Regions from separate parts of the Streptomyces sp. NPDC101152 genome, predicted to be linked through region 3. Evidence: riboswitches for the same ligand, from Rfam matches in the RefSeq annotation. Region 3 holds a riboswitch; each other region holds the start of a gene.
The links. Region 3 has a riboswitch for cyclic di-AMP ahead of ACIRVK_RS12780 (C40 family peptidase). Riboswitches for the same ligand answer to the same signal wherever they lie in the genome.

Region 1 (2,254 bases), 200 kb from region 3:
CCATGCCGACGGTGGCGAGCCGTGAGGAGACCTGCACGATGAGCGGCTTGGCGCCCTGCTGGAAGAGCGAGCGGTGCAGCGCGGCCGGGGCGGTGAAGAGTGCGGCGGCGAGGACTGCCAGCAGCAGCGTGGTGACGTACGTGGCGCGCTGGAACGTGTCGAGGGACGGGAAGCGCTGGGTGAAGGCCAGGCTCAGCAGGAAGGCGAAGAGGATCTGCACGCCGGTCTGGGTGACGCGCAGTTCCTGGAGCAACTCCACGAAGTTGCGGTCGGCGCGCTCGAGCGGGGTCTCGTTGCGCGCGGCGGGATGGTGGTGGGCCATGGGACACGGGTATCCAGCCGGACGCCGGTCAGGCCCGCGGGGACGACGGCCTGTCAGGTGGCCGCCGCCCCCGCGGGAGAGTCAGCTGACCCGTCCGTACCAGACGCTCTTGGTCCAGATCTTCTGCAGCCTCACCACGTCCCCGGTCCTGGGGGCGTGCCAGATCTTCCCCTGCCCGGCGTAGATGCCGACGTGGTAGACGTTCGACCCCGAGTGGAAGAACACCAGGTCCCCGGCCCTGCGGTTGCTCGCGGAGATGTGACGGGTCGTGTTGTACTGCTGGGCCGCCGTACGGGGCAGTTTCTTGCCCGCCGCCTTGTACGAGTACAGCGTGAGCCCGGAGCAGTCGAACCGGCGTGGTCCTGATGCACCCCACGCGTAGGGCGAGCCCTTCTTGGAGGCAGCCACCTGCAGTGCCTTCGTCGCCGGCGTCGCGGCCGAGGCGTCGGAGGCGACCCCCGGGATCACGACGGAGCCGCCCACGGCGGCGAGGGTGAGGGCCGAGGCCGTACCGGCCCGGACCATCAGCGACGGGACACGATTGAGCGCAGTCATGCGCAACCCTTCGTCAGCCGCCTGTGAAGGATGACCTGTCGGATTCGGGCTGGCGAAGTTGCCCGGCCGCTGACGCGGCTTCACCCCAAGGGCTGCTCGGACCGGTCATGGCGTGACCGTCCCGGCGACCCGTCGTGCTTGGGTCCTCCACTCCTGCCGATCCACTTCTGTCGACCGGTCATCCGTGCGGCGGCAGGACTCGGCGTCCGCCCGGATTGCCCCGCCGCGGTGGCGGGGGCTTGTCGTCAGACAGGGATCTTGACTCACGGATGTCCGAAAATCCCAATGGAATCGGGGTTTGTGTTGTTCCTCACCACTCACCCGTTCGGGTGGACGCCCCTGCGTTCGAGGCGGTGTCGAGGACCTCGAGGAGGCCCGGACCTGGGGTGGAATGCCCCATTCCGCCCTGCGGCCACGTGCGTTGCGCAACTTGGAGGGTCGCGAAAAAGGGGTCGCGTCTACTGCAAAGGGGGGTACGTCATTTGGTCCGTTTCGGCGCCGCTCCGGACGCCCGGCGTCAGGGCCGGGATGTCCGGAGCGGGCGTTCGCGTCAACTGTCGTCGTCCGGCGGCACGGTGACCCGGGCCGTGCGCCGCTCGCCGTCCAGGACCCTCAGGGCCCGCCGCAGCGTGGGGGCGTGCACCTCGTTCTCGCCGCGCTGGTGCATCAGGGCCAGTGCGTCGCGCAGTTCGGCCGCCCTGGCCACCAGCGCCTGCGCGGCGCGCAGTCCGCGGTAGGTGTCCCCGTGGTGCGCCGGGTTGATCCGGCCCAGCAGGTCGACCACATCGAGGTAACGGTCGATCAACTCGCCCTCGGCCCTGGTGAGCGCGGGCAGCGGCGGGAGTTCGGGTGGGAGCACCGGCCGCTCACCTCCCGCTCGGCGGGGCGACGGTGGCCTTGCGGCTGGGGATGATCCGGTCCACCAGCCCGTACTCCACCGCCTCCCGCGCGTCGAGGATCTTGTCCCGCTCGATGTCGGCGGTGACCTGTTCCGGGCTGCGTCCGGTGTGCCGGACGAGCATCTCCTCGAGCTGGGCCCGCGTCCGCGTCAACTCCTCGGCCTGGATGGCGAGATCGCTGGCCTGCCCTCGCACCGGTTCGTACAGCGCCGGCTGGTGCAGCACCACACGGGCGCCCGGCAGCGCGAACCGCTTGCCCGCCGTGCCGGCGCCCAGCAGCACGGCGGCCGACGAACCCGCCTGGCCCAGGCAGATCGTCTCCACGTCGCAGCTGACGTACTGGATGGTGTCGTAGATCGCCGACATGGCCGTGAACGAGCCGCCGGGGGAGTTGATGTACAGGGAGATGTCCCGGTCCGGGTCCTGGTACTCCAGGTGCATGAACTGCGCCATCACGTCGTTCGCCGACGTGTCGTCG
Region 2 (2,254 bases), on a different contig from region 3:
AAGGTGGCGAACTGCGAGACCGGCGGATCCTGGAGCAAGAACAGCGGCAACGGGCTCTACGGGGGCCTGCAGCTCTCCCGGGTGGACTGGGACAAGTACGGCGGCCTCGACTACGCCCAGCGCCCCGACCTCGCCAGCCGTAACCAGCAGATAGCCGTCGCCGAGAAGCTCCTCGACGCCGAGGGTGTCGGCGCCTTCCACACCTGTGGACTGACCTCCGGGCTCACCAAGGACTCGGGGTCGGCCGCGGTCGACACGGGCGTCGTCGGCAGCCTGCTCGGTTCGTCCGGTTCATCCGGTTCGTCGGATGGTTCCGGTTCCACCGGTCTGTCCAACTCCTCCGGCGACTCGGCCGGTGGCTCCTCCTCGACGGGCGGCTCCCCCTTGCCGTCCGCCTCTCCCGACGCGTCTCCCGACGCGGGCGACAAATCCGCCAAATCGGGCAACTCCGCCTCGCAGTCCGCTTCTCCGTCGGATGCGCAGAGTGCCGGCACTCCGTCGACAGGCCGGGCGAAGAGTGATGACTCGGACAATTCCCAGCAGGCCGTGGGTTCCTGGAACCTCGTCGACACCGGCGCCGTGACGTCGGGCACCGGCGCCGGCCGGCATCGCGGTCCGAGCGCCGACGAGAGCAGGACCGCCGGCGCCGCGGGCGGCTCGTACACCGTCCACGCCGGCGACAGCCTCGGCTCCATCGCCGACGCCCTTGGCCTGAACGGCGGATGGCGCGCGCTCTACGACGAGAACAGGCAGGCCCTCGGGGGCGACCCGAACCACATCGCCCCCGGTCAGACCCTGCGTCTCCCTGCCGAATAGGGCGAAAGCCAGCGGGAGTTCACGTCATATTTCGCGCTGAATGTCCGGCTTCGCGAAAGTGTGGGATGAGTCTCAGAAGCCCTGATCGTCTTTGAAATTCCGCGGATCCCGTGTCTACCGTCAGGACCGCTCGGCAACCCGAGCCCCGTCTGTCGCAACGCCGAATCCTGCCAGCGGCCGTACGGGAACAGTCGTCGCGCAACAGCGCCGTAGGCAGGAGCGGGGGACCCAAGGTAAGCGCCCCACCGGGCAGTTGACGGTGGCGGCTAGGGGTTAAGCCGCGCCTCGTGGAAGCGAGGACGCGGCCGGGCAACTCAACCGGCCCGAACCCGACAGCTCACCTCGCAGGCGTCGGTGAGGGGATCATCCATGCTGTTTTCCGGCAAGGGCAAGCACCGTCGTCCGTCCAAGGCCACCCGCGTCGCCGCGCTCGCCGGTGTCACCGGTGTCGCCATCGCCGCCCCGCTGATGGCGGCCGGCAACGCCTCCGCCGCCACCGCCTCCGAGTGGGACGCGGTCGCCCAGTGCGAGTCGGGCGGCAACTGGTCCATCAACACCGGCAACGGCTACTACGGCGGCCTGCAGTTCTCCGCCTCCACCTGGGCCGCGTACGGCGGCACCGCCTACGCCCCGCAGGCCAACCAGGCCTCCAAGGCGCAGCAGATAGCCGTCGCCGAGAAGGTCCTCGCCTCCCAGGGCAAGGGTGCCTGGCCGGTCTGCGGCACGGGTCTGTCCGGCGCCGCCTACAACGGTGCGAGCGCCTCGAACTCCTCCTCGGGCGCCGGCACCGCCACCCGCTCGAGCGGGTCGCAGACCGCCTCCCGCTCCTCCGAGCGTCCGGCCGTCAAGTCCGACAAGAGCCTGAAGAGCCAGAAGACCGTCACCACCCCGACCGGCAAGAAGGTCAAGAAGGGCGACGGCGAGTACAAGGTCGTCAAGGGTGACACCCTCAGCTCGATCGCCGAGAAGCACGGCGTCAAGGGCGGCTGGCAGCAGCTGTTCAAGCTGAACAAGGACATCGTCGACAACGCCGACCTCATCTACCCGGGTCAGCAGCTGCACCTCAAGTAAGAAGGGCGCCTCTCCCCCCAAGAAGAGGCCCTTCCCCGCCCTCAGGGGCTCCCCGCTCCGGTGCGTGTTCCCCCGTACGCACCGGAGCGGGGTTTTTTGCGCGATGCCCGCGCCGCTCTTTGTTCCGTTCAGAAACAATTTACTCTCGGTTCTGCCCAAGGGGTGGTCGGCAGCGTGGCCGATCGGCCCGGGGCGGTTAGGCTCGGACTCGCAGAACCCGCGCGGTGCTGCGTACCCGCGTCACATCCCAAGAAGGAGATGCTCGTGCCGTCCATCGACGTCGTCGTAGCCCGGGAAATCCTGGACTCCCGAGGCAACCCCACGGTCGAGGTCGAGGTCGGCCTCGACGACGGCAGCACGGGTCGTG
Region 3 (2,254 bases):
GTCGGACACCGGCAGGCTCGCGTCGAGGGCGGACGAGGGCTGCGCGCCCACCGCGGGAGAGGCCCACTGCTGGGTGCTCAACGCGCCGGTGTCGAGCACGGACGCCTGCTGCGGCACCGCTTGAGTCGTCGGCATTGCCGTCGGCTGCTGGAGCGCCCACTGCTGGGTGTTCGACGCGCCCGTGTCGACGAGAGGGGACTGCTGCGGCGTCCACTGCTGCGTCGGCTGCACGCCCGTGTCGAGGACGGACGGCTGCTGGAGTCGCCAGGCCTCCTCCACCGCCCGGCTCGCCTGCTCCGACCAGGGCGCCGCGGCCGACGCGGCTGCGGCGGCCGGCTGCTGCCCGGCGGGCATCGGGGCCGCGAGAGCCGGCGGTGACACGATCGGTGTCTGGGGCGCGACGGCCGGCTGCGCCATCGACGTCTGGCGGGCGGTGTAGCGGTACAGCAGCTCGCTCGCCGCCGCGATCTTGCGCTGGCTCTGCTCCTTGGAGCGGCGCAGTGAGGTCTGCCTCGGCTCGGCGCCGGTCGCCGGCGCGGCCATGGCGGACTCCTGCCGCTGGGCCGGCACGGCGGGAAGCACGGCCGTGGCGTCGCCGGCGGGCAGTTCGGGCAGGGGACGCCGCGGGCCGCCGGCGGGCAGCTCGGCCGCGGGCCGGCCGGCCGCCTCCAGTTCGAAGCCGGTACGGGCCGGCAGCGGGCGGTCCGCCGAGCGCGCGGGCCGGGGGGCGGCCGGACGCCGGTCGGGGGTGCGACTGGCGGGCAGGGCCGCCGGGACGGTCGGTCCCAGCGAGTTGCGCGCCATGTCGAACCACTGCCGGCTGACGTTGTCGACATCGGGGTCCGAGCGCCGGCCGGCTCCGGCCGGGGTACCCCGGCCCCGCGATCCGGTCGCCGTCGGCCGGGTGAAGTTCCACTGGCCGGTGTCGGACTCCGCCTGGTCGTAGAGGCTGTTCACCCGCTGGCGGACGGCCTCACGGCTGGGTCCCTCGTCCGCCGTGCCCGGCGCCGCGTCGGCGCTCTGGGCGAGCACTGCCACCGAGGAGAGGGCCGCTGCCGCGAGGGCGGAGTTGCGCATACCGGGCAAGCCGAAGCCGCCGGTGCGCGATGGTCGTTCCGGCGCCATGGGGGCCGTACTCCTTCCGTACTCCGCCTACCGGGTTAGCTGTCGGGTTCGGGCGGTCGTGTCCGGAAGGCATGCCCTACGACCCTTGCCCTGACGGGCTGTTGGGCCGATTCACCCCGTTGTTCGGTTGGGTCCCCGGTTCCGGCTCGCACCGGATTCAGCGGAGGCCGCGCGTCCCGGCGGGGTTCGCCGGAGGAACTCGAGCGGCCTGAAACCACGCTAGCCAACTTGTGCGGCTCGTGTGAAGGTTGACGACCAGAATGTCCGATACGCTTTTGTGACCTTCGTCGTGACGCACCGTCAGAAACGTGTGTCGTGCACGCAGCGGCGTGGGATCGTGACGGAACGTCGTCACGGCGGCCGGTCAGGACCGCCGGTCGCCACTCCGGGCCGCGCGCTCCGCGTTCCGCTTCTTGATCCGCGCCCCCTCCTTGCGGACCTCGGCCTGGGTGGCGCGCTCCCGGACGAGCCACTCGGGCTGCTCCTGCCTGAGCGCCTCGATCTGCTCGGTGGTGAGGGGCTCGGTGACCCCACCGCGCGCGAGGCCCGCGATGGAGACGCCCAGCCTCGCCGCGACCACGGGACGGGGGTGCGGCCCCTTGGCCCGCAGCTCGCGCAGCCACTGCGGCGGATCGGCCTGCAGCTGCTCGAGCTGGGCGCGCGAGACGACACCCTCACGGAACTCGGCGGGGGTGGCCTCGAGGTACACACCCAGCTTCTTCGCCGCGGTCGCGGGCTTCATCGTCTGGGTGGTCTGGTGCGACGTCATGGGATCCAGGGTATCGACCGGGTCCGAGGCCGCCGACCACGGCCGGTAACCTGGCGGGGTGACAGGCTCGGATGCATCCCCCGTGTTCCGGCTCGCGTACGTCCCGGGGACGACGCCCGCCAAGTGGGTGCGGATCTGGCACGAGCGCCTGCCCGACACCCCGCTGAACCTCCTCGCCGTCCCGGCGGCGGAGGTCTCCGCCGTGCTGCGCGCCGGCGAGGCGGACGCCGGACTGGTGCGGCTCCCGGTGGACCGCGCCGTCTTCAGCGCGATCCCGCTGTACACCGAGACCACGGTGGTCGTGGTCCCCAAGGACCACGTGATCACGGCGGCCGAGGAGGTGACCCTCGCCGACCTGGC

Region 1: another riboswitch for cyclic di-AMP. It lies ahead of ACIRVK_RS11870 (C40 family peptidase); the one in region 3 lies ahead of ACIRVK_RS12780 (C40 family peptidase).
Region 2: another riboswitch for cyclic di-AMP. It lies ahead of ACIRVK_RS19795 (transglycosylase family protein); the one in region 3 lies ahead of ACIRVK_RS12780 (C40 family peptidase).

Annotation. Positions count from the first base shown of each region.
Region 1 is NZ_JBIWPO010000007.1:91,964-94,217, forward strand. Features, by position in the region: gene ACIRVK_RS11865 (DUF6328 family protein) at 1-322, opposite strand, end outside; gene ACIRVK_RS11870 (C40 family peptidase) at 404-877, opposite strand; cyclic di-AMP (ydaO/yuaA leader) riboswitch at 881-1,092, opposite strand; gene ACIRVK_RS11875 (hypothetical protein) at 1,428-1,736, opposite strand; gene ACIRVK_RS11880 (ATP-dependent Clp protease proteolytic subunit) at 1,744-2,254, opposite strand, start outside.
Region 2 is NZ_JBIWPO010000013.1:177,941-180,194, forward strand. Features, by position in the region: gene ACIRVK_RS19790 (transglycosylase family protein) at 1-816, shown strand, start outside; cyclic di-AMP (ydaO/yuaA leader) riboswitch at 965-1,182, shown strand; gene ACIRVK_RS19795 (transglycosylase family protein) at 1,186-1,887, shown strand; gene eno (phosphopyruvate hydratase) at 2,146-2,254, shown strand, end outside.
Region 3 is NZ_JBIWPO010000007.1:288,645-290,898, forward strand. Features, by position in the region: gene ACIRVK_RS12780 (C40 family peptidase) at 1-1,125, opposite strand, end outside; cyclic di-AMP (ydaO/yuaA leader) riboswitch at 1,134-1,298, opposite strand; gene ACIRVK_RS12785 (DUF5997 family protein) at 1,490-1,894, opposite strand; gene ACIRVK_RS12790 (LysR family substrate-binding domain-containing protein) at 1,953-2,254, shown strand, end outside.